3 regions of the Pseudomonas sp. MWU13-3659 genome follow, and region 1 is predicted to be linked to each of the others. Evidence: predicted binding sites of a transcription regulator. Region 1 holds the regulator's gene; each other region holds the start of a gene.
The links. The regulator FliA, encoded in region 1, starts transcription of late flagellar genes. The targets are predictions, from matches to a motif close to CTAAAGTTTNNNNNNNNNNNGCCGNTAA.
Positions count from the first base shown of each region.

Region 2: a site for FliA is predicted at 7,556-7,583, ahead of NGM28_RS07250 (methyl-accepting chemotaxis protein). Genes of this name have one in related genera too.
Region 3: a site for FliA is predicted at 2,527-2,554, ahead of NGM28_RS21235 (flagellar protein MotY). Genes of this name have one in related genera too.

Region 1 covers NZ_JAMSHW010000008.1:99,260-109,037, reverse strand. Annotated here, with positions in the region: gene NGM28_RS12520 (flagellar motor protein) at 1-304, opposite strand, end outside; gene NGM28_RS12515 (protein-glutamate methylesterase/protein-glutamine glutaminase) at 304-1,428, opposite strand; gene NGM28_RS12510 (chemotaxis protein CheA) at 1,474-3,699, opposite strand; gene NGM28_RS12505 (protein phosphatase CheZ) at 3,712-4,500, opposite strand; gene NGM28_RS12500 (chemotaxis response regulator CheY) at 4,519-4,893, opposite strand; gene fliA (RNA polymerase sigma factor FliA) at 5,000-5,740, opposite strand; gene fleN (flagellar synthesis regulator FleN) at 5,737-6,570, opposite strand; gene flhF (flagellar biosynthesis GTPase FlhF) at 6,685-7,995, opposite strand; gene flhA (flagellar biosynthesis protein FlhA) at 8,007-9,778, opposite strand, start outside.
Region 2 covers NZ_JAMSHW010000004.1:59,959-69,736, reverse strand. Annotated here, with positions in the region: gene NGM28_RS07275 (sensor histidine kinase) at 1-1,147, opposite strand, end outside; gene NGM28_RS07270 (acyl-CoA synthetase) at 1,339-2,961, shown strand; gene NGM28_RS07265 (acyl-CoA dehydrogenase C-terminal domain-containing protein) at 3,101-4,870, shown strand; gene NGM28_RS07260 (FecR family protein) at 5,024-6,031, shown strand; gene NGM28_RS07255 (Na+/H+ antiporter family protein) at 6,041-7,360, opposite strand; gene NGM28_RS07250 (methyl-accepting chemotaxis protein) at 7,623-9,770, shown strand.
Region 3 covers NZ_JAMSHW010000020.1:80,221-89,998, reverse strand. Annotated here, with positions in the region: gene NGM28_RS21240 (argininosuccinate synthase) at 167-1,384, opposite strand; gene NGM28_RS21235 (flagellar protein MotY) at 1,513-2,490, opposite strand; gene pyrC (dihydroorotase) at 2,621-3,667, shown strand; gene rnt (ribonuclease T) at 3,727-4,338, shown strand; gene NGM28_RS21220 (peroxiredoxin) at 4,477-5,079, opposite strand; gene NGM28_RS21215 (bacterioferritin-associated ferredoxin) at 5,293-5,514, shown strand; gene bfr (bacterioferritin) at 5,717-6,190, shown strand; gene grxD (Grx4 family monothiol glutaredoxin) at 6,360-6,695, opposite strand; gene NGM28_RS21200 (molybdopterin-dependent oxidoreductase) at 6,787-8,895, opposite strand; gene argF (ornithine carbamoyltransferase) at 9,259-9,778, shown strand, end outside.

The DNA.
Region 1 (9,778 bases):
CATCGGCGACGCCTTCCAGGCCCAGCAGGCCTTCCTTGCGCGCCGTCAGGCTCCAGTTGACCACACGGTCGATGCCGCCGGCGAGGTCGACCCGTGGCGGGAAGAAGATCCAGCGCACAATCTGCAGTGCGCGCTTGAACGACGACAGCGGCGACTGCAGCAACGCTGCTGCCAGTGTGCCGCCCAGCACGATCAGGGCTGCCGGGCCGTTGATCAACGCACCGGCGTGACCACCCTCGAGGAAGTTGCCGCCGACGATGGCGACGAACGCGAGGATCAGGCCGATCAGGCTCAAGACATCCATCAGACGCACGCCTCGACCAGGTGCTTGCCGATCTCGTCCAGGCTGTACACGGCATCGGCCAGGTTGGCCTTGACGATGGCCATGGGCATGCCATAGATCACGCAGCTGGCTTCATCCTGGGCCCACACGGTGCTGCCGCCCTGCTTGAGCAGGCGCGCGCCTTCGCGGCCATCGGCGCCCATGCCGGTGAGTACCACCGACAGCACCTTGTCGCCATAGGATTTGGCGGCGGAACCGAAGGTGATGTCGACGCAAGGCTTGTAGTTCAGGCGCTCGTCACCCGGCAGGATCTTCACCGTGCCACGGCCGTCGACCATCATCTGCTTGCCACCCGGAGCCAGCAGCGCCAGGCCCGGGCGCAGCACGTCGCCGTCCTCGGCTTCCTTGACGCTGATCTTGCACAGCTTGTCCAGGCGCTCGGCGAAGGCCTTGGTGAAAGCCGCCGGCATGTGCTGGATGAGCACGATTGGCGCCGGGAATCCGGCGGGCAATTGCGTGAGCACCCGCTGCAGCGCCACCGGGCCACCGGTGGAGGTGCCAATGGCGACCAGCTTGTACGGCTTGCGCTTGGGCGCCGGCGAATGCGTGGCGGCCGGGGCTGCGGCACGGGCCGGGACGGCAGTGCGCGCAGGGGCGCTGCTGCTGAAACTGCTGGCCGGGGCATGGCTGCTGGCCGGTGCCGGCGCAGCGGCTGGCGCCGGGCTGGAATAGGCACTGAAACGGCGGTTGCTGCGGGAAATGGTATGGACCTTTTCGCACAGCAGCTGCTTGACCTTCTCCGGGTTGCGCGAGATGTCCTCGAAGTTCTTCGGCAGGTAGTCGACCGCGCCGGCATCCAGGGCGTCGAGGGTGACGCGGGCGCCTTCGTGGGTCAGCGAGGAGAACATCAGGACCGGCGTCGGGCAGCGCTGCATGATGTGCCGCACCGCGGTGATGCCATCCATCATGGGCATTTCATAGTCCATGGTGATGACATCGGGCTTGAGCGCCAACGCCTGGTCGATCGCTTCCTTGCCGTTGGTCGCGGTACCCACGACCTGGATCGTCGGGTCCGCCGAGAGAATTTCCGAGACACGGCGGCGGAAGAAACCGGAATCATCCACCACCAGGACCTTGACTGCCATAAACACTCCATTAGGTGGCGCACCCGCCAGGGCGCGCCACCGAAATCAAATACGCCGGGCGGCGTAACGCTTGAGCATGCTCGGAACGTCGAGGATCAGCGCGATACGACCGTCGCCGGTGATGGTCGCGCCGGACATGCCTGGCGTGCCCTGCAGCATCTTGCCCAACGGCTTGATCACCACTTCTTCCTGGCCGACCAGCTGGTCGACCACGAAACCGATGCGCTGGGTGCCGACCGACAGGATCACCACGTGACCTTCATGCTGCTCTTCGTGCTCGTGGTCCTGGACCAGCCAGCGCTTGAGGTAGAACAGCGGCAGCGCCTTGTCGCGCACGATCACCACTTCCTGGCCGTCGACCACATTGGTGCGTGACAGGTCGAGGTGGAAGATCTCGTTGACGTTGACCAGCGGGAAGGCGAACGCCTGGTTGGCCAGCATCACCATCAGCGTCGGCATGATCGCCAGGGTCAGCGGCACCTTGATGACGATCTTCGAGCCCTGGCCCTTGGCCGAGAAGATGTTGATCGAGCCGTTGAGCTGGGAAATCTTGGTCTTCACCACGTCCATGCCCACGCCGCGGCCGGACACGTCGGAAATCTCGGTCTTGGTCGAGAAGCCCGGGGCGAAGATCAGGTTGTAGCAGTCCGACTCGCTCAGGCGGTCGGCCGCGTCCTTGTCCATCAGGCCCTTTTCCACGGCCTTGGCGCGCAGGATGCTCGGGTCCATGCCCTTGCCGTCGTCGGAGATCGACAGCAGGATATGGTCGCCTTCCTGTTCGGCGGACAGCACCACCCGGCCCATGCGCGACTTGCCCGAGGCTTCGCGCTCGTCCGGCATCTCGACGCCATGGTCGACGGCGTTGCGCACCAAGTGCACCAACGGGTCGGCCAGCGCCTCGACCAGGTTCTTGTCCAGGTCGGTCTCTTCGCCGACCAGCTCCAGGTTGATCTCTTTCTTCAACTGGCGGGCCAGGTCGCGAACCAGGCGCGGGAAGCGCCCGAAGACCTTCTTGATCGGCTGCATGCGGGTCTTCATGACCGCGGTCTGCAGGTCGGCGGTGACCACGTCGAGGTTGGACACGGCCTTGGACATGGCTTCGTCGCCGCTGTTGAGCCCCAGGCGCACCAGGCGGTTACGCACCAGCACCAGTTCGCCGACCATGTTCATGATCTCGTCCAGGCGCGCGGTATCGACCCGCACCGTGGTTTCCGCTTCGCTGGCGCCGTGCTTTTCGGCGGCCGGTGCGGCGGCACGGGCTGGGGCGGCTGACGCGGCCGGGGCGGCTGGCTTGGCGGCAGCAGGGGCTGCAACCGGCGCGGGCTTGGCCACAGGCTTGGCCTCCACCTTGGCGGCGGCAGGCGCGGCTACGGCGGCGGCAGGCGTCTCGCTGGCGACGGCGTCGCCCGAGAATTTGCCTTTGCCGTGCAACTGGTCCAGCAATGCCTCGAATTCGTGCTCGCTGATCTCCTCGCCACCTGGCGCGGGCGATGCCGCGCTGGTCGCCGGCGCGGCGGCAGCCGGCAAGGCGTCCACGGCGAAGGTGCCCTTGCCGTGCAACTGATCGAGCAGCGACTCGAATTCGTCGTCGGTGATTTCGTCGCTGGCAGGCGCAGCGGCAGCCGCAGGCGCGCTCGGCGCGGCTTCCGCCGAGAACTGGCCCTTGCCATGCAGTTGATCGAGCAGCGATTCGAACTCGGCGTCGGTGATCTCGTCACCGCCGTTACCGACCTCTTCACCCTGCAGTTGCTCATGGACTTCGGCTTGCGCCTTGACCGCATCGAGCGAGTCGAGCAGTTGCTCGAACTCGGTGTCGGTGATGTCCGGCTCGGCTTCGGCCTGCGGGGCGGCCTCGATGACCGGCGCCGGAGCGGGTGCGCCACCTGGCTCGGCCAGGCGCGACAGTGCCGCCAGCAGTTCCGGCGTGGCCGGGGTGATGTCCGAACGCTCGCGAACCTGGCTGAACATGCTGTTGACCGTGTCGAGGGCCTCGAGCACCACGTCCATCAGTTCCGCGTCGACCCGGCGCTCACCTTTGCGCAGGATGTCGAACACGTTCTCGGCGATATGGCAGCACTCCACCAGCTCGTTGAGCTGAAGGAAGCCGGCGCCCCCTTTTACAGTGTGGAAACCGCGGAAAATCGCATTGAGCAGGTCCGCGTCATCGGGCCGGCTTTCCAGCTCGACCAGTTGCTCGGACAGTAGCTCGAGGATTTCGCCGGCTTCTACCAGGAAATCCTGAAGGATTTCTTCATCGGCGCCGAAGCTCATTAAACGTGCTCCTTAAAAACCCAGGCTGGATAGCAGATCGTCGACATCGTCCTGACCGGACACGACGTCTTCACGCTTATCGGCATGAATCTGCGGACCTTCACCCCGAGTCGGATGTTTTTCTTGATCTTTTTCAGCACGCAGCTGCTGGTGGTCATGTTCGATACCGGCAAAGCGGTCGACCTGGCTTGCCATCAGCACGAGCTTGAGCAGATTGCTTTCGACTTCGGTGACCAGCGTGGTCACCCGCTTGATCACCTGCCCGGTCAGGTCTTGGTAGTCCTGGGCCAGCAGAATGTCGTTGAGGTGGCCGGCGACCTTGCGATTGCCTTCGGCGCTGTGCGTCAGGAAACTGTCGACGCGCTTGACCAGTTCACGGAATTCCGGCGCCGCCACCTCGCGACGCATGAAGCGCTGCCAGTCGGCGGACAGGTCCTGGGCCTCGCTCGCGAGGTCGTTGAGCACGGGCGTGCTCTCCTCCACCAGGTCCATGGTGCGGTTGGCCGCGCCCTCGGTGAGGCGCACCACGTAGGAGAGGCGCTCGGTGGCATCGGTGATCTGCGAGACTTCCTCGGCCTGCGGCATGGCCGGGTCGATCTGGAAGCTGACGATTGCACTGTGCAGTTCACGGGTGAGCTTGCCGACTTCCTGATACAGGCCACGGTCGCGGGTCTGGTTCAGCTGGTGAATCAGCTGCACCGCCTCGCCAAACCGGCCGCGCTCGAGGCTCTCGACCAGTTCCTGGGCATGCTTCTTCAGGGTTGATTCGAACTCACCCAGAGAGTTGTTCTGTGACTCCATGGCGCCCCCTGACGTGACTCAGCCGTTGACGCGTTCGAAGATCTTCTCGATCTTTTCTTTGAGCACCTGGGCGGTGAATGGCTTGACCACATAGCCGTTGACCCCGGCCTGGGCCGCTTCGATGATCTGGTCGCGCTTGGCTTCGGCGGTCACCATCAGCACCGGCATGCCCTTGAGGCGGTCGTGTGCCCGCACCTTGCGCAGCAGGTCGATACCGGACATGCCTGGCATGTTCCAGTCGGTCACCAGGAAGTCGTAGTGGCCGTTCTCCAGCATCGGCAGCGCCGTGGTGCCATCGTCGGCTTCTTCGGTGTTGGTGAAGCCCAGGTCACGCAACAGGTTCTTGATGATCCGCCGCATCGTCGAAAAGTCGTCAACGATGAGGATTTTCATGTCTTTGTTCAATTAGACCTCCAAGCAGTCTTAAACGCGCTCGGCGCCGAGCGCGCAGTCAATCAATTCGGCACCACAAAAAAAAACGACTGCATCGAACCTGGGTTCAACGCGCCCGCCACTCACCCAACCGGCTGCGCAGACGTGCCGCGCACTGGCTGTGCAACTGGCTGACACGCGACTCGCTGACCCCCAGCACCTCGCCAATTTCCTTGAGGTTCAGCTCTTCGTCGTAGTACAGCGCCAGGACCAGGCGCTCGCGCTCCGGCAGGTTGGCGATCGCATCGGCCAGGGCGGACTGGAAGCGCTCGTCCTCCAGGTCCCGCGATGGCTCCAGCTGGCCGCTGGCTCCGTCCTCGTGCAGCCCTTCGTGTTCGCCGTCCTGCAGCAGGTCGTCGAAACTGAACAGGCGGCTGCCCAAGGTGTCGTTCAGAATCCCGTAGTAATCATCGAGACTCAATTGGAGTTCGGCAGCAACCTCGTGATCTTTAGCGTCGCGGCCGGTTCTTGCTTCAACCGAGCGAATCGCGTCACTGACCATGCGCGTGTTGCGGTGCACCGAGCGCGGTGCCCAGTCCCCCTTGCGCACCTCGTCGAGCATGGCGCCGCGGATGCGGATACCGGCATAGGTTTCGAAGCTCGCGCCCTTGCTGGCGTCGTATTTGTTGGCGACTTCCAGCAGGCCGATCATGCCAGCCTGGATCAGGTCCTCGACCTGCACGTTGGCCGGCAGGCGCGCCAGCAGGTGGTAGGCGATGCGCTTGACCAGTGGCGCGTAGCGTTCGACCAGCTCGTACTGGGCGTCTTTCGCCGCCTTGCTGTACATCTTGAAACCGCTCGCGTTCATAGCACTGGCCCCGCGCTGGTGGGCTGCACCAGACGCTCGACGAAAAACTCCAGGTGTCCGCGCGGGTTGGCAGGCAGCGGCCAGCTATCGACCTTCTGCGCGATGGCCTTGAAGGCCAGCGCGCACTTGGACCGTGGGAAGGCCTCGTAGACCGCCCGCTGCTTCTGCACCGCCTTGCGCACACATTCGTCGTAAGGCACGGCGCCGACGTATTGTAGGGCGACGTCGAGGAAGCGATCCGTGACCTTGGTCAACTTGGCAAACAGGTTGCGCCCTTCCTGCGGGCTCTGCGCCATGTTGGCCAGCACGCGGAAACGATTCATGCCGTAATCGCGGTTGAGCAGCTTGATCAGGGCGTAGGCGTCGGTGATCGAGGTGGGCTCGTCGCACACCACCAGCAGCACCTCTTGCGCGGCGCGGACAAAACTGACTACCGAGTCACCAATACCCGCAGCGGTGTCGATCACCAGCACGTCGAGGTTGTCGCCGATCTCGCTGAAGGCCTGGATCAGGCCGGCATGCTGGGCCGGCGCCAGGTGCACCATGCTCTGGGTGCCGGAAGCGGCCGGCACGATGCGCACGCCGCCTGGCCCCTGCAGCAGCACGTCGCGCAGCTCGCAACGCCCTTCGATGACGTCGGCCAGGGTGTGCTTGGGCGTCAGGCCCAGCAGCACATCGACATTGGCCAGGCCCAGGTCGGCGTCCAGCAGCATGACCCGGCGGCCTAGTTCGGCCAGCGCCAGGGACAGGTTCACTGAAACGTTAGTCTTGCCGACGCCACCTTTGCCACCGGTCACGGCGATCACCTGTACGGGATGCATGCTACCCATGTCTGTTCTTTACCTTGTCTCGCTTGGACCCAGGCCACAAGAGGGGCTGAACGCTCGAGGCCACGGACAGGCCGGGCAACCCCATGATGTAGGTACGTTGCACAGTATTCACCTTCAACCCGCACGCTTGCCGGGGTTGTGGTAGAGATCAGCGAACATGTCGGCCATGGCCTCTTCGCTGGGCTCGTCCTGCATCTGTACGCTTACCGCGCGGCTCACCAGCTGGTGTTTGCGCGGCAATTGCAGGTCGTCAGGAATGCGTGGCCCGTCGGTCAGGTAGGCCACCGGCAATTCATGACTGATGGCCAGGCTCAGCACTTCGCCGAGGCAAGCCGTTTCATCGAGTTTGGTCAGGATGCAACCGGCCAGGCCGCAGCGCTTGTAGCTGTGGTAGGCGGCGGTGAGCACCTGCTTCTGGCTGGTGGTGGCCAGCACCAGGTAGTTCTTGGCGGCGATGCCGCGCCCGGCCAGTGTCTCCAGCTGCATGCGCAGCGCCGGGTCGCTGGCCTGCAGGCCAGCGGTGTCGATCAGCACCACACGCTTGCGCAGCAGGGGTTCGAGGGCCTGGGCCAACGACTCGCCCGGGTCGACGTAGGTGACCGGCACGTTGAGGATGCGCCCAAGGGTCTTGAGCTGTTCCTGGGCGCCGATGCGGTAACTGTCCATGCTGACCAGCGCCAGGTTGTTCGCGCCGTACTTGAGCACATAGCGGGCGGCCAGCTTGGCCAGCGTGGTGGTCTTGCCCATGCCGGCCGGGCCGACCATGGCGATCACCCCGCCCTCTTCGATCGGTTCGATCTCGGGCACGTCGATCATCCGCGCCAGGTGCGCCAGGACCATGCGCCAGGCTTGGCGCGGCTCTTCGATTTCAGCCGTGAGCTCGAGCAGTTCGCGCGCCAGGCCACCGGAAAGGCCCAGACGCTGCAGGCGACGCCAGAGATTGGCCTGTTGCGGCTTGCTGCCTTGCAACTGGCTCCAGGCGAGGGAGCCGAGTTGCACCTCAAGCAGCTCGCGCAGGCCGCTCAGCTCGAAGCGCATGGCGTCGAACAGGCGCGGGTCTACCGCCGGCTGCGCGGGCGCGGCGACTGGCGCCGGCTCATCGACATGAGGCTCGACCAGCGGCTCGGAGGCCGTCAGCGACTGGCCGGCGAACAGCTGGCGATTACCCTCGCCCAGCTCGCTGCGGTCATTGATCTGCGCCTGGGCGGTGACGATGCGCGACTGCGTCTTGCGCAACTCGTCCTCGAGCTCGGCGTTGGGTACGCGTGGGGCCAGGGCGGACAGCTTGTAGTCCAGCGCGGCCGTCAACTCGACACCGCCAGCGATGCGCCGGTTGCCGATGATGGCGGCGTCGGAGCCGAGCTCATCCCGGACCAGCTTCATGGCCTGACGCATATCGGCGGCGAAAAAACGCTTAACTTGCATAACCCACTACCTCAGCCATTTGGGCCCACGGTGGCAACGATGGTGACTTGCTTGTTGTCAGGTATTTCCTGATACGCCAAAACATGCAAATTCGGTACAGCCAGGCGGCCGAAGCGCGACAGCATGGCCCGGATCGGGCCGGCCACCAGGAGGATGGCCGGCTGGCCCTGCATTTCCTGACGCTGGGCGGCCTCGATCAACGAACGCTGAAGCTTTTCGGCCATGCTTGGTTCAAGAAGAACACCATCTTCCTGACCCTGCCCGGCCCTTTGCAGACTATTGAGCAAGATCTGTTCCAACCTTGGCTCAAGGGTGATCACAGGCAGCTCGGACTCAACGCCGACAATGCTTTGCACGATGGCGCGACACAATCCGACCCGCACCACCGCCACCAGCGCGGCGGTATCTTGACTCTTCACGGCGTTGTTGGCGATGGCTTCGGCAATGCTGCGAATGTCACGCACCGGCACTTGCTCGGCAAGCAACGCCTGCAGGACCTTGAGCAGGCCCGACAAGGAAATGACACCCGGCACCACCTCTTCAGCCAGTTTCGGCGAGACCTTGGCCAGCACCTGCAGCAGTTGCTGGACCTCCTCGTGGCCGATCAGCTCATGGCAGTGCTTCTGCAGGATCTGGTTCAAGTGCGTGGCGACCACCGTACTGGCGTCCACCACCGTATAGCCCAGCGACTGCGCCTGCGCACGCTGGGCGATATCGATCCATACCGCTTCCAGGCCGAACGCCGGATCGCGGGCGGCGATACCGTTGAGGGAACCGAACACCTGCCCGGGGTTGATCGCCAGCTCGCGGTCGGGGTAGATCTCCGCCTCGGCGAGGATCACCCCCATCAGCGTCAGCCGATAGGCGCTGGGTTGCAAGTCGAGGTTGTCGCGGATATGCACGGTGGGCATGAGGAAGCCCAGGTCTTGCGAAAGCTTCTTGCGCACCCCTTTGATCCGCGCCAGCAATTGACCACCCTGGTTACGGTCGACCAGCGGAATCAGGCGATAGCCCACTTCCAGGCCGATCATGTCGATGGGGGTGACGTCATCCCAGCCCAGCTCCTTGGTTTCCAGCGCGCGCTGCGGCGATGGCAGCAGGTCTTGCTGGCGCTGCAATTCCTGCGCGGCCTCGACCTTGGCTTTCTGTTGCTTCTTCCACACCAGGTAGGCACCACCGGCAGCCAGCAGGCCAAGGCTGAGGAAGGCGATGTGCGGCATTCCCGGCACCAGGCCCATGACGATCATCAGGCCGGCAGACACCGCCAGGGCCTTGGGCGAATCGAACATCTGCCGGTTGATCAGCTTGCCCATGTCCTCGGAGCCCGAGGCACGGGTGACCATGATCGCGGCGGCGGTGGACAGCAGCAGTGATGGCAATTGCGCCACCAAACCGTCACCGATGGTCAGCAGGGCGTAGACCTTGCCGGCATCGGCAAAGGACATGTTGTGCTGCAGCATGCCGATGAGCATGCCGCCGATGAGGTTGATGAACAGGATCAGCAGGCCGGCGATGGCGTCGCCACGGACGAACTTGCTGGCACCGTCCATCGAGCCGTAGAACTCGGCTTCCTGGGCGACTTCGGCACGGCGGGACTTGGCCTGCGCCTGGTCGATCAGGCCGGCGTTGAGGTCGGCGTCGATGGCCATCTGCTTGCCGGGCATGGCGTCGAGGGTGAAGCGCGCGCTCACTTCGGAGATACGCCCGGCACCCTTGGTCACGACCACGAAGTTGATGATCATGAGGATGGCGAACACCACCGCACCCACGACATAGTTGCCGC
Region 2 (9,778 bases), on a different contig from region 1:
GTGACGACTGCCCGGGGTGCTGCTCTCGGTTGGCGTCGATGGCGTTGCGCAACACGTTGAGCAGCACCTGCTCCAGCAATACACGGTCGGCGTATACGGTTGGCAGCACCCCGCTCAACCGCTGCTCGATACGGACCTGTGCCCCTGCGGCCTCCCAGGCGCACAGGCGTTGCGCTTCGCTGGCCACCTCGGCGACATCGAGGGCTTGCAACTGCCGTGGCCCCTTGCGCAGGAACGCGCGCAGCCGGCGGATCACCTCGGCGGCATGGGTGGCCTGCGCGCTGATGCGCTGCAGGCCCTGACCGACTCGCTCACGGGCGTGCGGGTCATGGTCGAGCATGTGCAGGTAACGCAGGCTCGCATTGGTGTAATTGAGGATCGCCGCCAAGGGCTGGTTGATTTCGTGGGCGATGCCCGAGGCCAGTTCGCCCAATGTCGCGACCCGAGCGCTGTGGGCCAGGCTTTCCTGGGCCTCGATACGCAGGGTGATATCGCGAGACACCGCGACGATCTCCACTACTGCGCCGGTGTAGGTCTCGCGGATCGCGCGGCTGGCAATCTCGAACCAGCGGTAGTGGCCATCGGCGTGACGCACTCGGCAGGTCAGGGTGTGGTAGCCATCCTCGTCCAGGGCGGCGGCGGCCTGCAACAGCACCTGGCGCCGCTCGCGCGGGTGCAGGAAGGGACGCACGGCGCTGCCGCGCAATTGCTCCGGCCATACCCCCAGCAGGCGGAATGCGGCCGGCGTGGCGTCGAGAAAGCGCCCATCGGGGCTGTGCCGGGAAATCAGGTCCGTGGTGTTTTCGGTAATCAAGCGGTAGAGCCGCCGGGCCCTGCTGGCGTCGCGGACGGCTCGGCGCTCATCGCTCGCGTCACGACAACGGGCCATTACGTGCTGGCCCTGGTCGTCGGGAATGAAGGTCCAGAGCAGTATGCGCTCACCCACCTCGGCCTCGACCTCGCTGATCGCCCGCCCCTGGCGCAGGCAGGCGCGCACCAAGGCCGCATGGTTGGAGGGCAACCAGCGCCCGACTTCGGCATTGCCGCCAATCAGCGCCTGCATGGCGAGGTTCAACTGCAACGGGCGGGCATCGGGGGCCAGCAGCACACCGGGCTGGGGGTCCTTGGCAAGCAAGGAAGTAGGCATGGCATTCACGGGCAGCGGCTCTTTTATAGTAGTTTTACCATATTGCTATAGTCGATCTTCCATATACGATAACGGCTCGCGTAAAAAAGCGACAGGGAGGCATCGCCCTCCCACACCCTGATCAGAGCTAACAATCAGCCACCGGGGGCCAGGCGCACAGGATGCGCTCGCCTCCTTCACAGGACCACCGCATGTCGATCTTCTCCCAGGGCCTGATGCCTGCGCCCGTCAATCATGTAGCCCTCACGCCTTTGAGCTTCATCGAGCGCACCGCCTCGGTCTACGGCCACTACCCCGCCGTGATCCACGGCGCCATCCGCCGCGACTGGCGCGAGACCTACGCCCGCTGCCGACGCCTGGCCAGCGCCCTCCAGGGCCGAGGCATCGGCCACGGCGACACGGTGGCGGTGATGCTGCCGAACATTCCGGCCATGCTCGAGGCGCACTTCGGCATACCCATGATCGGCGCGGTGCTCAACACCCTCAATGTGCGCCTGGACGCCGAGGCCATCGCCTTCATGCTGCGCCATGGCGAGGCCAAGGTGCTGATCGGCGACCGTGAGTTCCACGGCGTGATCCGCGAAGCCCTGGCGCTGCTCGAATACCCACCGCTGGTGATCGACGTGGACGATCCGGAGTACGGCGAAGGCCAGCCCATCAGCGAGCTGGACTACGAAGCGCTGCTCGCCGAGGGCGACCCTGAGTTCGCCTGGGCATGGCCCGATGACGAATGGCAGGCGATCTCGCTCAATTACACCTCCGGCACCACCGGCAACCCCAAGGGCGTGGTCTACCACCACCGCGGCGCCTACCTCAACGCCCTGGGCAACCAGATGACCTGGTCCATGGGCCAGCACCCGGTGTACCTGTGGACCCTGCCGATGTTCCACTGCAACGGCTGGTGCTACCCCTGGACCATCACCGCCCTGGCCGGCACCCATGTGTTCCTGCGCCGGGTCGACCCGCAGAAGATCCTCACCCTGATCCGCGAGCACCAGGTCAGCCACCTGTGCGGCGCGCCCATCGTGCTCAACGCCCTGGTCAACATGCCCGACAGCGCCAAGGCGGCCATCGACCACCCGGTGCACGCCATGGTCGCTGGCGCCGCGCCGCCGGCCAAGGTGATCGGCGCCGTGGAAGCGATGGGCATCCGCATCACCCACACCTACGGGTTGACCGAAGTCTACGGCCCGGTGACGGTGTGCGCCTGGCATGCCGAGTGGGACGATCTGACACTGGAGGCTCGGGCGGCGATCAAATCGCGCCAAGGTGTGCGCTACCCCACCCTGGACGGCCTGATGGTGGCCGACCCGCGGACCCTCGAACCGGTGCCGCAGGATGGCGAGACCCTGGGCGAGATCTTCATGCGCGGCAACACCGTGATGAAAGGCTACCTGAAGAACCCCGAGGCCACCGCCGAGGCTTTCCGTGGCGGCTGGTTCCACACCGGCGACCTGGCCGTGCGGCATCCCGACGGCTATGTCGAGATCAAGGACCGGCTCAAGGACATCATCATCTCCGGTGGCGAGAACATCTCCACCATCGAGGTGGAGGACGCCCTGTACAAGCACCCCGCCGTGCTCGAGGCCGCCGTGGTCGCCCGCCCAGACGAGAAATGGGGGGAGACACCCTGCGCCTTCGTGACCCTCAAGACTGGCCATGGCGCCACTCGCGAAGCCGAGATCGTCGCCTGGTGCCGCGAGCACCTGGCCGGCTTCAAGGTGCCCAAGACCGTGGTGTTCGGCGAGTTGCCCAAGACCAGCACCGGCAAGATCCAGAAGTACGTGCTGCGCGATCGGGCCAAGGCGCTGTAATCACCCTGACTGTCCTGTAGGAGCGGCTTCAGCCGCGATCACCCGCAAAGCGGGTGCCAGGCACCGTGATGCCCGCATCGCGGCTGAAGCCGTTCCTACAAGCACACAGAAAACGCCATTCACCAGACAAAGGCCTCAGATGACCGACTACACCGCCCCCTTGCGCGACATGCGCTTCGTCCTCAAGGACGTGTTCCACGGCCCTGCCCTCTGGGCCCGCCTGCCCACCCTTGCCGAACGGGTCGACGCCGACACAGCCGACGCCATCCTCGAGGAAGCCGCCAAACTCACCAGCCAACTGATCGCTCCGCTCAGCCGGGTCGGTGATGAACAAGGCGTGCAGTTCGAAAACGGTCAGGTCCACACCCCCGACGGTTTCCGCGACGCCTGGCGCACCTACCGCGAAGGCGGCTGGGTGGGCCTGGGCGGCAACCCCAAGCACGGCGGCATGGGCATGCCGAAGATGCTCGGGGTGCTGTTCGAAGAGATGATGTACGCCGCCGACAGCAGTTTCAGCCTGTACTCGGCACTCAGCGCCGGCAGTTGCCTGGCCATCGACGCCCATGCCAGCGAAGCGCTCAAGGCCATCTACCTCGCCCCGCTGTACGAGGGCCGCTGGGCCGGCACCATGTGCCTGACCGAACCCCACGCCGGCACCGACCTGGGCCTGATCCGCACCCGCGCCGAGCCCCACGCCGATGGCAGCTACCGTGTCAGCGGCAGCAAGATCTTCATTACCGGCGGCGAGCAGGACCTCACCGAGAACATCATCCACCTGGTCCTGGCCCGTCTGCCCGACGCCCCGGCCGGCCCCAAGGGGATCTCGCTGTTCCTCGTGCCGAAATTCCTGCTCGATCAGGACGGCAGCCTGGGCGCGCGCAACGCTGCGCATTGCGGCTCGATCGAGCACAAGATGGGCATCAAGGCCTCGGCGACCTGCGTGATGAACTTCGACCAGGCCGAAGGCTATCTGGTGGGTGAACCGAACAAAGGCCTGGCAGCGATGTTCACCATGATGAACTACGAACGCCTGTCCATCGGCATCCAGGGCATCGGCTGCGCCGAGGCCTCCTACCAGAGCGCCGCGCGCTATGCCAACGAACGCCTGCAGAGCCGCGCTGCCGGTGGCGCACAGGCGCCGCAGCGGGTCGCCGACCCGATCATCGTCCACGGCGATGTGCGGCGCATGCTGCTGACCATGCGGGTCATGACCGAGGGCGGCCGTGCCTTCTCGGTCTATGTCGGCCAGCAACTGGACATCGCCCGTTATGCCGAGGACCCGGCCGAGCGCGAACACGCCCAGCGCCAGGTCGCCCTGCTGACGCCCGTGGCCAAGGCGTTCTTCACTGACAACGGCCTGGAAAGCTGCGTGCTTGGCCAGCAGGTGCTCGGTGGGCATGGCTACATTCGCGAATGGGGCCAGGAGCAACGCGTTCGCGATGTGCGCATTGCACAGATCTACGAAGGCACCAACGGCATCCAGGCCCTCGACTTGCTCGGGCGCAAGGTCCTGGCCGACGGCGGCCAGGCACTGGCCAGCCTGGCCGCCGAGATCCGCGCCTTCTGCGTCGACGCCGTGCTGCACCGTGAGGCGCTGCAGGAGGCCCTGGTACGCCTGGAGCGGACCAGCGCCTGGCTGCAGGCGCAGGCAGGCAAGGACAGCAACCTGGTCAGTGCCTCGGCGGTGGAGTACCTGCACCTGTTCGGGCTGACCGCCTACGCCTACATGTGGGCGCGCATGGCCCATGTGGCCACGGCGCGTCACGCCGAGGACCCGATATTCCATGATGCCAAGCTCGCCAGTGCGGCGTTCTTCTTCCAGCGTGTGCTACCGAGGGGCCTGACACTGGAAGCGACAATCCGTGCCGGTGCGGGCAGCCTCTACGTGATGGCGGCGGAGCAGTTCTGATAAACAGGGTCGTATCTGTGCCGGGCCCGCCCTGGCACAGATACGACCCATCCTCATATACGACGATTTTTCCTACAATTGATAGTCATTCGCCATTAACACGTTCTCGACAGGCACGCCCGGAGGTAGAATGCCGCAAAACCGGGAGCCGCAATGAACCAGGACCGCCTCATTCCCAGCGAAGACGATGCCATCACCGATGCCGCCGCGCACTGGTGCATGCGCCTGCACGCCGACGACTGCACGGCGGCCGAGCGCCAGGCGTTCAGCCAGTGGCTGGCCGCTGACCCACGGCATGCCGAGGAATATCAGGCGATGCTGGAGATCTGGCAGACCGCCGACCTGCTGCCGCGCACGGCCACGGTCGTCGAGCTCAAGCCCTCGACATCACGGCAGGCGCCAGCGCGCCATTGGCGCCCTTTCGCTTGCGCGGCGGCGATTGCCCTGCTCGCCCTGCCCCTGGCCGGCTGGGTCGGCTGGGAGCAAGGCTGGCTACCCAACAGCTACCAGCACTTCGCAACCACCGACCAGTTGCAACAGGTGCGCCTGAGCGACGGCAGCAGCGTCGAGCTGAACCTGCACAGCGAACTGCGCTACCTGAACTTCAAGGATGAGCGCCGTGTCACCCTGGTCAAGGGCGAGGCGTTCTTCAAGGTCGCGCACGACAGCAACCACCCGTTCATCGTCCGTGCCGGCAACGGCCAGACCCGGGTGACCGGTACTCAATTCAACGTGTGGAAGTACGCGGATCAGGTCAAGGTGACCCTGGTGGAGGGTTCGGTGCTGGTCAGCAGTGTCGGCAATTCCGGTGGCTACCGGCTTGGCCCGGGCATGCAGGCCAGCTACGACAAGGGCGACTTCGAGCCCCAGCTGGCCCAGAGCGACGACTACGGCAACAACCTGGCCTGGCGCAACGGCAAGCTGGTGCTGGACAACCTGAGCCTTGCCCAGGCGCTGCCTCTGATCAACCGCTACCTCGACAAGCCGCTGCTGCTGGCCGACGACAGCACTGCTGGCATTCGCATCAGCGGTATCTACAGCACCGCCGAAGTCGCACGCCTGGTCGACTCCCTGCCCAAGGTGCTGCCGATCTACCTCACCCGCAGCAAGGACGGCAGCACCGTCCTCAACCGCATCGTGCCGGTCCCCAGCCGCGGCTGAGGCCGTCTATCAAAGCGTCATCGCTGCCAGCCAGCCAAAAGCCAGCAATGGCAGATTGTAGTGAATGAAGGTCGGCACCACGGTATCCCAGATATGGTGGTGCTGGCCGTCCACGTTCAGGCCGGAGGTCGGCCCGAGGGTCGAGTCCGACGCCGGCGAACCGGCATCCCCCAGGGCACCCGCCGTACCGACGATGCACACCGTGGCGACCGGATCGAAGCCCAGCTGCACGCACAGCGGCACGAAGATCGCCGCCAGGATCGGTACCGTCGAGAACGACGAGCCGATGCCCATGGTTACCAGCAACCCCACCAGCAGCATCAGCAGCGCGCCGATACCCTTGCTGTGATCGATCCACTGAGCGGAGGCCTCCACCAGGGTCTTCACTTCGCCGGTGGCTTTCATTACCTCGGCGAAGCCGGAGGCGGCGATCATGATGAAGCCGATCATGGCCATCATCTTCATGCCTTCGGTGAACAGGTCGTCGGTCTCCCGCCAACGCACGATGCCCGACAGCGAGAAGATCAGGAAACCGACCATGGCACCGATGATCATCGAGTCCAGCCACAGCTGGATGATGAACGCCGAGGCAATGGCGACACCCGCTACCAGCAGGGTCAGCGGGTTGTACTGCACGCTGACCTGCTCCACCTGCTCGATGCGCGCCAGGTCGTAGTCACGCTTCTTGCGGTAGCTGAAGAACACCGCCAGCAACAACCCGGCCAGCATGCCTGCGGCCGGAATGGCCATGGCATGGGTGACATTCACCCCCGAGACATCCACACCGGCGCGGCTGACGTTGGCCAGCAGGATCTCGTTGAGGAAGATGTTGCCAAAGCCCACCGGCAGGAACATGTACGGGGTGATCAAGCCGAAGGTCATCACGCAGGCGATCAGCCGGCGATCGATGCGCAGGCGCGTCAGCACATACAGCAGCGGTGGCACCAGCAAGGGGATGAAGGCGATATGGATCGGCAGGATGTTCTGCGACGACACCGCCACCACCAGCATCAAACCGATCAACAGCCACTTCACCTTGCCGCCTTCGGCATGGCCCTGCCGGTCGATCATGGCCAGGGCCCGGTCGGCCAGGGCATGGGCCAGCCCGGACTTGGCAATGGCCACGGCGAACGCGCCAAGCAAGGCATACGACAGCGCCACCGTGGCGCCGCCGCCCAGGCCGCCGTTGAAGGCCTTGAGCGTACCCTCGATACCCAACCCACCGACCAGGCCCCCAGCCAGGGCGCCGATGATCAGCGCGATGACCACATGCACGCGGGACAGGCTCAGTACCAGCATCAGCCCGACCGCGGCAATCACTGCATTCATGTGTGCAAACCTCGTTACGACAGACAAAAAGCGAGCGTTCCGGCGACAGACCGCACACAGGCGCTGGCCGGACCATGGGATGTTGTTATGAAGGGCGCACACTCTGAAGCACAGGCCGCCAGATGTCAAAAGCGTCTGCCTCGCGGCCCTTCGCTTGCTATAGACGAACGTCGAAGCTTTAAATTGAACGTTTGAATAAAGAAAAACCGGCGACCGCCGACACAGTCGGCAGCATCAAACCTATTAGAACGGAATTGCCCCAATGCCTTCGCTGCGACAACTCTCGATTCAATGGAAGATCACCCTGCTGGCAGGCTTGTGCCTGGCGGCTATCGTCACCCTGCTGGTCGGCCTTTCGCTGTACCGCATGGACCACAGCTCGGACCTGGTCAAGGCCAGCAGCATGAAGATGCTCACCGAGGCGGCCCAGTCGCGTATCGAATCCCAGGGCGAGGTGCAGGCCCTGAACATTCGCCGCCAGTTCATGGACGCCTACCAGTACGGCGCCGGCTTCGCCCGCCAGGTGCTGTTCCTGCGCGAGCAGGCGGAAAAGCGCTTCCTCGACGCCTACGACCTGCGCCAGGACATGACCGCCCAGGTGCGCGCAGCCCTGCAGGCCAACCCCGACCTGCTGGGGCTGTCGCTGGTGTTCGAGCCGGGCGCGCTGGACGGCAAGGACAAGCTGTTCGCCGGCCAGGGCGAGCTGGGCAGCAACGAAACCGGGCGTTTCGCCCTGTACTGGTCGCAACCCCGCGCCGGCCAGTTGACCTCGATGGCCCTGCCCGAGCACGACATGGCCAACACCGAGATCGGCCCCAGCGGCCAGCCGGCCAACACCTGGTGGGTGTGCCCGCGCAGCAGTGGCCAGGTGTGCGTGGTGGAGCCGTACTTCTATGACATCGACGGCCAGCGCGTACTGATGACCAGCATCGTCTTCCCGCTCAAGGCCAACGGCAAGGTGATCGCCACGCTGTCCATCGATATCAACCTCAACAGCCTGCAGGCCCTCAGCCAGACGGCCAGCCGCAGCCTGTACGAAGGCCGCACCACGGTCGGCATCCTCAGCCCGGTCGGTTTGCTGGCCGGCTACAGCGCCGACGCCACCAAGCTGGCCCAGCGCTTCGACCAGGTCGACCGCGCCCAGGGCGCCGAGATGGTACGCAAGCTCGGTGAAGGCAAGCTGCAGATCCTCCACGACCAGCAACGCCTGAAAGTACTGGCCGCGTTCGAGCCGATCCCCGGCGGCAAACCCTGGGGCGTGCTGCTCGACGTCCCGGAAAGCGCCCTCACCGGCCCGGCCGAAACCCTCAAGGTGGAACTCGACGCCCTCAACACCAGTGGCACCCTGCTGGAGCTGGGCCTGGGCCTGGCCGCCGCCATCGCCGGCCTGCTGCTGGTGTGGCTGATGGCCCGTGGCGTGACCCGGCCGATCCTCGGCGTGGCGACCATGCTCAAGGACATCGCCAGCGGCGAAGGCGACCTGACCCGCCGCCTGCAGTACGCCAAGCAGGACGAACTGGGCGAGCTGGCGGGTTGGTTCAACCGTTTCCTCGACAAGCTGCAACCAACCATCGCCGAAGTAAAACGCTCGGTACAGGCCGCCCGCGGCACCGCCGATCAGTCGGCGGCCATCGCCGCCGAGACCAGCGCCGGCATGGAACAGCAGTACCGCCAGGTCGACCAGGTGGCCACCGCCTCCCATGAAATGAGCGCCACCGCCCAGGACGTCGCCCGCAGCGCGGCCCAGGCCGCCCAGGCTGCGCGTGAGGCCGACCAGGCCACCCGCGAAGGCCTGGCGGTGATCGACCGCACCACCACCAGCATCGACACCCTGGCCGCCGACATGAGCAGCGCCATGGCTCAGGTCGAAGGGTTGGCGCAGAACAGCGAGAAGATCGGTTCGGTGCTGGAGGTGATCCGCTCGATCGCCGAACAGACCAACCTGCTGGCGCTCAACGCCGCCATCGAGGCCGCTCGCGCCGGTGAAGCCGGCCGTGGCTTCGCGGTGGTCGCCGACGAAGTGCGCAACCTGGCGCGCCGCACCCAGGAATCGGTGGAGGAAACCCGCCAGGTGATCGAAGCCCTGCAGGCCGGCACCCAAGTGGTGGTAGTCGCCATGGACAGCAGCCATCGCCAGGCCCAGGGCGGTGTCGAACAGGTCGGCCAGGCCGTCACCGCGCTGCAACGCATCGGCCAGGCCGTGACGGTGATCACCGACATGAACCTGCAGATCGCCAGTGCCGCGGAAGAGCAAAGCGCGGTGGCCGAGGAAATCAACAGCAACGTCGCCACCATCCGCGACGTCACCGAATCGCTGTCGGGTCAGGCCAACGAATCGGCGCGGGTCAGCCAGTCGCTCAACAGTCTGGCCAACCAGCAGCAAGGCTTGATGGACCAGTTCCGCGTCTGACCTCTCCT
Region 3 (9,778 bases), on a different contig from region 1:
GACCCGGCGCTGGACCCTGTACAACCTGGATACACGCACCTGCATCCAGTTCAAGGTCAGCCCCATGCAGGGCAATGCCGAAACGCCCCCGAACAATCATCAACCCCCCTGAGCAACAGGCAACAAAAAACCCGGCCAAGGCCGGGTTTTTCATTACCATCCGAACTCAGAGCAGCGAACGGCCCTTGTTGGCGGCGATACGCATGCGCAGTGCGTTCAACTTGATGAAGCCAGCCGCGTCTGCCTGGTTGTAGGCGCCGCCATCTTCCTCGAAGGTCGCGATATTGGCGTCGAACAACGAATCGTAGGACTTGCGGCCGACAACAGTTACGTTGCCCTTGTACAGTTTCAGGCGGACGACACCGTTCACATTGACCTGCGAAGCATCGATCATCTGCTGCAGCATCAGGCGCTCAGGGCTCCACCAGTAGCCGGTGTAGATCAGGCTGGCGTACTTCGGCATCAGCTCATCCTTCAGGTGAGCGACTTCGCGGTCCAGGGTGATCGACTCGATGGCGCGGTGGGCCTTGAGCATGATGGTGCCGCCCGGGGTCTCGTAGCAGCCGCGGGACTTCATGCCGACGTAACGGTTCTCGACGATGTCCAGGCGGCCGATGCCATTGGCACCGCCGATGCGGTTCAGGTCGGCAAGCACGGTGGCAGGGGATTTCTCGACGCCGTCGATGGCGACGATGTCACCGTTGCGGTAGGTCAGTTCGATGTAGGTGGCCTGGTCCGGGGCGTTCTCCGGAGAGACGCTCCAACGCCACATGTCTTCCTCGTGCTCGGTCCAGGTATCTTCCAGGACACCGCCTTCGTAGGAGATGTGCAGCAGGTTGGCGTCCATCGAGTACGGCGATTTCTTCTTGCCGTGGCGCTCGATCGGGATGCCGTGCTTTTCGGCGTAGTCCATCAGTTTTTCGCGGGACAGCAAGTCCCACTCGCGCCACGGGGCGATGACCTTGACACCAGGCTTGAGCGCGTAGGCGCCCAGCTCGAAACGCACCTGGTCGTTACCCTTGCCGGTCGCACCGTGGGAAATGGCGTCGGCGCCGGTTTCGTTGGCGATCTCGATCAGACGCTTGGCAATCAGCGGACGGGCGATGGAGGTACCCAGCAGGTACTCGCCTTCGTAGACGGTGTTGGCGCGGAACATCGGGAAGACGAAGTCACGCACGAACTCTTCGCGCAGGTCGTCGATGTAGATCTCTTTCACGCCCATCGCCTGGGCCTTGGCGCGGGCCGGTTCGACCTCCTCGCCCTGCCCCAGGTCAGCGGTGAAGGTCACCACTTCACAGTTGTAGGTGTCCTGCAGCCACTTGAGAATCACCGAAGTATCAAGGCCGCCGGAATACGCCAATACGACCTTTTTTACGTCCGCCATGCCATCACTCCACGGGATTGTACGGAAAGGCGTTGATTCTACCGGCGTTGCCGAAAAATTTACAATGGGGCGACAGCTTGTGACGACAAAGCGACAGTAACTGTCGAGGGCGCGACCCGTGGTCGCACTCAGGCCTTGGTGGCGGACGCAGGTTTCACGGGGACTTCGGCTGGAGCGGAAGGTGCGGCCGGAACGGGTGCAGCCGCGGCCGGCACCACAGGTGCAGCTGGCCTTTCCACGGGTTTCTCAACCGGGGTCACGCGGTCTAGCTGGATATTCACTCGGCGGTTGCGCGCACGGTTGGCGGCACTGTTGTTCTTTGCCAGAGGATAGCGCTCACCATGGAAGCGCACGGTGATCTGGTCTTCTGGCACGCCATGGGCCTTCAGGTACTCGGCCACTGCCAGGGCACGGCGGCGGGAGGTGTCGCGGTTGGTCAGGCGATTGCCGCTGTTGTCGGAATGGCCGTCGAGCTCGATGTGATTGACCGACGGGTCGGCCTTCAGGTAATCGAGAATCACGTCCAGCCGCGCGCGCCCCGAGGCGTCGAGCTCGATGCCTGCGCCAGGGAAGCCGACCTGGGTCTGGCGGATCTGGTCGAAGTTCATCGGCAACAGTTTCGTGGCGCATGCCTGGTAGTCACCATAGGCCTTGGTGAAACTCACGGGCAGCACGTGTACTTCCATCGGCCGACCACCTTCGCCGGTATAGTTGCGCACCACCGTGCTACGACCATCGAGCAGGCCATTGATCAAACGGCTCGCCTGGCCCTGGGACGAAGTGAACAACACTCCGCTGCGAGCCATGCGCACGGCCCCCAGGTTCACGTCGCCGCGCCCAGGTTGCCAAGGTGCCGCCGCCGCCAGCAGGGTGGCGGAGCCGGCGCCCAGCACGTTGCTGTCCGAACGCAGTTGGAAGGTCGGCTGCTCGCCGGCGCGGCGCACGAATTCACCGCTGCCGAAGCCGTCGATCGGTTGGATCAGGCGACACTCGAACTGGTCTCCCTCGACTTTCCAGGCGACGTTCTCCACGCGAGTCTGGAAGGTCAGGGCCCCGGCCGGCAAGCTGGCGACGAGGGTGAACAGGGCTAGGTAACGCTGGCGCACGGGCGGCTCCACAGATTCTGACGGCTTACCTCAAGGCTATCGGTCGCTCGTCGGAAAACTTGATAGCCGTGCTTGAACAGGGGTTTTCCGGTAGGATTGGCTTCTGAGTTCGACCCGCCTGGAATCCCCAATGTCCGATCGCCTGACCCTCCTGCGCCCCGACGACTGGCACATCCATCTGCGCGATGGTGCCGTCCTGCAACATACCGTCGGCGACGTGGCGCGCACCTTCGCCCGCGCCATCATCATGCCCAATCTCGTGCCGCCGGTACGCAATGCCGTGGAAGCCGGCGCCTACCGCGAGCGTATCCTCGCCGCGCGCCCGGCCGGCAGCCGCTTCGAGCCGCTGATGGTGCTCTACCTTACCGACCGCACCAGCCCCGAGGATATCCGCGCGGCCAAGGCCAGTGGTTTCGTGCATGCCGCCAAGCTCTATCCGGCAGGCGCCACCACCAACTCCGACTCGGGCGTGACCAGCATCGACAACATTTTCCCGGCGATCGAGGCCTTGGCCGAGACCGGCCTGCCGCTGCTGGTGCACGGTGAAGTGACACGCAGCGAGATCGACGTGTTCGACCGCGAGAAGCGCTTCATCGACGAACATATGCGTCGCCTGGTGGAACGCTTTCCGACACTGAAAGTGGTGTTCGAGCACATCACCACCGCCGATGCGGCCCAGTTCGTCACCGAGGCCTCGGCCAACGTCGGCGCGACCATCACCGCCCAACACCTGCTGTACAACCGCAATCACATGCTGGTCGGCGGCATCCGCCCGCACTTCTATTGCCTGCCCATCCTCAAGCGCAACACCCATCAGGTGGCGCTGCTGGACGCAGCCACCAGCGGCAATCCGAAGTTCTTCCTCGGCACCGACTCGGCGCCCCACGCCAAGCACGCCAAGGAAGCCGCCTGCGGCTGCGCCGGTTGCTACACCGCCTATGCCGCCATCGAGCTGTACGCCGAGGCGTTCGAGCAGCGCAACGCGCTGGACAAGCTCGAAGGCTTCGCCAGCAAGCACGGCCCGGACTTCTACGGCCTGCCGCGCAACACCGACACGATCACCCTGGTGCGTGACGAGTGGACCGCGCCCGACAGCCTGCCATTCGGCGACAACACCGTGATTCCGCTGCGCGCCGGTGAAAAGCTGCGCTGGCGACTGCTGGAGGATAACGCGTGAGCGAAGACCTCTACGAAGACGACCAGGACAACCCAGTCAGCAGTGGCTCGCGCCACCCCATGGCTGAGCGCTTCCGCGGCTACCTGCCGGTAGTGGTGGATGTCGAGACCGGCGGTTTCAACAGCGCCACCGACGCGCTGCTGGAAATCGCTGCCGTGACCATCGGCATGGACGAGAAAGGCTTCCTGTTCCCCGAGCACACCTACTTCTATCGGGTCGAACCGTTCGAAGGGGCCAACATCGAAGCGGCCGCGCTGGAGTTCACCGGCATCAAGCTGGACCACCCGCTGCGCATGGCGGTAAGCGAGGAAAGCGCGCTCACCGATATCTTCCGTGGTGTGCGCAAGGCCTTGAAAGCCAACGGCTGCAAGCGGGCGATCCTGGTCGGGCATAACAGCAGCTTCGACCTGGGTTTCCTCAACGCCGCAGTGGCGCGCAACGACATCAAGCGCAACCCGTTCCACCCATTCTCCAGCTTCGACACGGCCACCCTCGCCGGCCTGGCCTATGGTCAGACCGTACTGGCACGAGCCTGCCAGAGCGCGGACATCGACTTTGATGGTCGTGAGGCCCACTCGGCACGTTACGACACCGAGAAGACCGCCGAGCTGTTCTGCGGCATCGTCAACCGCTGGAAAGAGATGGGCGGCTGGCGCGATTTCAACGATTGAGCTGCAAGCTACAAGCTTCAAGCGACAAGGAAAAGCGGGCGATATGCGCTCTACTTCTTTCTTGTCGCTTACAGCTTGAAGCTTGAAGCTTGAAACAAAAAAACCGGCCACCAGGGCCGGTTTTTTTTCGCGTGGCAATTACAGCTTGCCAGCGTTCTCGCTCAGGTAAGCCGCGACACCTTCCGGCGAAGCGTTCATGCCCTTGTCGCCTTTCTTCCAGTTGGCCGGGCAGACTTCGCCGTGCTCTTCGTGGAATTGCAGGGCGTCGACCAGACGCAGCAGCTCGTCCATGTTGCGACCCAGCGGCAGGTCGTTGACGATCTGCGAACGGACCACACCGTTGGTGTCGATCAGGAAGGCACCACGGAAAGCCACGCCGCCTTCGGACTCGACGTCGTAGGCCTTGCAGATTTCGTGGGTCATGTCGGCCGCCAGGGTGTACTTGACCTGGCCGATGCCGCCGTTGTTGACCGGGGTGTTACGCCAGGCGTTGTGGGTGAAGTGCGAGTCGATCGACACACCGATCACTTCCACGTTGCGCGCCTGGAAGTCAGGGATGCGGTGGTCCAGGGCGATCAGCTCGGACGGGCAGACGAAGGTGAAGTCCAGCGGGTAGAAGAACACCAGGCCGTACTTGCCCTTGATGGCCGAGGCCAGGTTGAAGCTGTCGACGATCTCGCCGTTGCCCAGCACGGCCGGTACGGTGAAGTCAGGGGCTTTTTTGCCTACGAGTACACTCATTCGATTTCTCCTGATGAGGGGTAAAACCTTGTCCGGACGAGACCTGCCCACCCGGAATCCGACAAAGGCCGACCATCATACACGGCTTAGGGTGACAGGCCGAATCTCTACCACCGGTCGCTCAAGGACGGCCCTTCCAGAAAGTGCTTTGACAAGCATTCTCATTACCATTACTCTCCAACCCATCGACTCAACCCGTTATGGTTAGCCCTTATGTATGTGTGTCTTTGTGTCGGTGTCACCGACGGACAGATCCGCGATGCGATCTACGAAGGATGCTGCAGCTACAAGGAAGTTCGAGCCGCCACCAATGTCGCCAGCCAATGTGGCAAGTGCGCCTGCCTCGCCAAGCAGGTGGTGCGCGAAACCCTGACCGAGCTGCAACTCAGCCAACAGGCCGTGCTGCCCTACCCCGTTGAATTCAACGCGGCGTAACGAATCAGATTTTGAAGAACCGGACCTCGCGTCCGGTTTTTTTATGCCTGCAATTCAATAAGTTAGCGCCATAACGCGGTTCACAAACATTCTTATTCCGATTAATTTTCACTTATTATTCAATAACTTAGGTTTGACACAAGGGGTAGCCAGGCTCAAACTTGTATGCATTGGCTCAACTTCCACAGGGCAGGACCCCATCATGAAAGGCGACGTAAGCGTCATCCAGCATCTCAACAAGATCCTCGGAAACGAGCTGGTCGCAATCAACCAGTACTTCCTGCATGCCCGCATGTACGAAGATTGGGGCCTGAACAAACTCGGCAAGCACGAGTACAAGGAATCCATCGACGAGATGAAGCACGCTGACAAACTGATCAAGCGTATTCTTTTCCTCGAAGGCATCCCCAACGTCCAGGACCTGGGCAAGCTGTTGATCGGCGAGCACACCAAAGAGATGCTCGAGTGCGACCTGAAGATCGAGAAAAAGGGTCACGCCGACCTCAAGGCCGCCATCGCCCATTGCGAGACCGTGGGTGACTTTGGCTCCCGTGAGCTGCTCGAAGACATCCTCGAGTCCGAGGAAGAACACATCGACTGGCTGGAAACTCAGCTGGGCCTGATCGACAAGATCGGCATCGAGAACTACCTGCAGTCGCAGATGGGTGAAGAGTAAGCCCACGCGTCAGTAGGAGCGGCTTTAGCCGCGATGAAGGCAACGCGGGGCCTGGCACCCGCTTTGTGGGTGATCGCGGCTAAAGCCGCTCCTACAGAAGCACGTGCCGAATCGGTTCAGAAAACAAAAAGCCCCGCAATCGCGGGGCTTTTTGCATGCAAGGACCGGATCAGGCCTCGGAAGCCTTGGCCTTGGCGGCAGCTTCCTTGATCAGGGTCTGCAGCTCGCCGTTGGCGAACATCTCGCTCATGATGTCGCTGCCGCCGACCAGCTCACCGGCGACCCACAGTTGCGGGAAGGTCGGCCAGTTGGCGTACTTGGGCAGGTTGGCGCGGATTTCCGGGTTCTGCAGGATGTCGACGTAGGCGAACTTCTCGCCACAACCCATCACAGCTTGCGCCGCCTTGGCCGAGAAGCCGCACTGCGGCGCATTCGGCGAGCCTTTCATGTAAAGCAGAATGGTGTTGTTGGCGATCTGCTCTTTGATTGTTTCGATGATATCCATGAAGCACCTCGGCTGAACTTTCCGACGTGATCGTCGGCACGGTGGCGCATTGTAACGGAAAGCCGAGCGGCGTGCTCGGCCTTGCCGATCGTCAGGCGGCTTCCACCTCCACCGGCACGCCATTGAGCGCGGCATTGCCGGAAACACCGTCGCGCAAGTGCTCGTCGGTCAGGTCGTTGGCACTGACGCCGGGCTGCGCGCTGGCGATCTGCAACTGCGCGCCCTGGCGAGCGTGGCCATAGCCATGGGGCAGGCTGACCACGCCTGGCATCATCTCTTCGCTGGCCTGGACCTGCACTTCGAGCACGCCGGTACGCGAACGCACTCGAACGGTCTGGCCGTCCTGCAATTGCCGCAGGCGCAAGTCGTCCGGATGCATCAGCAACTGATGACGTGGCTTGCCTTTCACCAGCCGATGAAAGTTGTGCATCCATGAATTGTTGCTGCGCACATGGCGACGGCCGATCAGCAACAGTTGCCCAGGGGCGAGCGGCGCCTGCCGGGCAAGCCGCTGCAAGTCGGCGAGCAGCACCGCAGGCGCCGCCTCGACCGCCCGGCTGGCCGTGCCCAGGCGCGCCGCAAGGTTCGGCCGCAACGGTCCCAGGTCCAGGCCGTGCGGATGCTGCTCGAGCGCCTGTATGGACAACTGCAGCGGCGACAAGTCGCCATGACGCCCTTTGCGCAGGGCGATGTCGATCATCTGCGCCGGAGGAAGCGTTGCCTTGAGTTCGACCTGCGCCCGCTTGGCGAACGCCTTCGCCAGGCCGACGAAAATCTCCCAGTCATGCAAGGCGCCTTCAGGCTTGGGCAGGATCGCTCGGTTGAAACGGGTGACATTGCGCACTGCCAGCAGATTGAACGTGGAATCGTAGTGGTCGTTTTCCAGTGCTGAGGTTGAGGGCAGGATCAGGTCCGCATGACGGGTGGTCTCATTGATGTACAGATCGATGCTGAGCATGAAGTCGAGCCCTGCCAGGGCCTCGTCCAGGCGCCGACCGTTGGGTGTGGACAACACCGGGTTGCCGGCCACCGTCACCAATGCCCGCACCTGCCCTTCGCCGGGCTCGAGGATTTCCTCGGCCAATGCCGAGACGGGCAGCTCGCCAGCATACTCTGGCAGGCCGGAAACCCGGCTCTGCCATTGGTTGAAATGGCCACCCGAAGTGCTGGCAACCAGATCCACCGCCGGCTCGGTACACAAGGCTCCCCCTTCGCGATCGAGGTTGCCGGTGACCAGGTTGATCAACTGCACCAGCCAATGGCACAGCGAGCCGAACGCCTGGGTGGAAACACCCATCCGGCCATAGCACACCGCACTGTCGGCGGCAGCGAAGTCGCGAGCCAGTTGACGGATATTGTCCTGCGCAACACCACACAATTCACTCATGGCGCCAGCGTCGAAGGGCGCGATGGCCTCACGCACCTGCTCCAGGCCATTGACCGGCAGGTGCGAGCCACGGCCCAGGTCTTCGGCGAACAAGGTGTGCAAAACCCCACACAACAGCGCCGCATCACCACCGGGGCGAATGAACAAGTGTGTATCGGCCATCGCCGCCGTCTCGCTGCGCCGAGGGTCGACCACCACCAGCCGCCCTCCCCTCGCCCTCAGTGCCTTCAGGCGCTTCTCTACATCCGGCACGGTCATGATGCTGCCGTTGGAAGCCAGCGGGTTGCCGCCAAGGATGAGCATGAAGTCGGTATGATCGATGTCCGGGATCGGCAGTAGCAGGCCATGCCCATACATCAGGTGGCTGGTCAGGTGCTGGGGTAGTTGGTCCACAGAGGTGGCAGAAAATCGATTGCGCGTCTTGAGCAGCCCGAGGAAGTAGTTGCTGTGGGTCATCAAGCCATAGTTGTGCACGCTGGGGTTGCCCTGGTACACCGCCACGGCATTGCGCCCATGGGCCTGCTGGACCGCCCACAGCCGCTCTGCCGCTAGCTCGAAGGCCTCTTCCCAGCCGATTGCCTGCCACTGCTCGCCGATACGTCGATGGGGCTGGCGCAGGCGATCGGGATCTTCCTGGATATCCTGCAGGGCAACCGCCTTGGGGCAGATATGGCCGCGGCTGAACGGGTCCTGCGGGTCGCCCTTGATCGAGCTGATACGCGCCCGCCCGTCTTCTTCATGGGTGACTTCGATGTTCAGGCCACAGATGGCCTCGCACAGGTGACAGGCTCGGTGATGCAGGGTCTTGGTCATGGCCGCCTCTGCCTTGTTGTTCTGGATGAACGACTATGCGCCGCCTGCCACAGGCGTGCCAGCGAGGTTCGTGGCGTGAATCGGGCGACATCAGGCGCACGATTCGCGACGGCGGGTTTGCCAAAGGCTCGTCGAGCCGTGTACAACCGCTGTAGCAAATAAAAAACAGTCTGGCTCCAAGGGTTTGCGACACCCTCTGATACAGAGCCACTGTTTCCCCTCTTGGTTTAAGGCGACATTTAATTATAGTATTGCGCCTTTCCCTATTCCGTCCGCCCCGTGCGGTTTACGCCGCAGGTCACCCCCGTTGTCAACAAAACCATACGGTCGACCTGCACACCGTTGCAGATAAGGTAGTCAATCATGAGCGCAAGGCACTTTCTCTCCCTGATGGATTTCACTGCTGACGAACTGCTCGGCGTGATCCGTCGAGGCATCGAGCTGAAGGACCTGCGCAAGCGCGGCGTATTGTTCGAGCCATTGAAGAGCCGCGTGCTGGGGATGATCTTCGAGAAGTCCTCCACCCGTACCCGGGTATCCTTCGAAGCCGGCATGATCCAGCTCGGCGGCCAGGCCATCTTCCTTTCGCCCCGTGACACGCAACTGGGCCGTGGCGAACCCATCGCCGACAGCGCCATCGTGCTGTCGAGCATGGTCGACGCGGTGATGATCCGCACCCACGCCCACAGCACCCTCACCGAATTCGCCGCCCACTCGAAGGTGCCGGTGATCAACGGCCTGTCGGATGAATCGCACCCCTGCCAGTTGCTGGCCGACATGCAGACGTTCATGGAACACCGCGGCTCGATCCAGGGCAAGACCGTGACCTGGATCGGCGATGGCTTCAACATGTGCAACTCCTACATCGAGGCCGCCGTGCAGT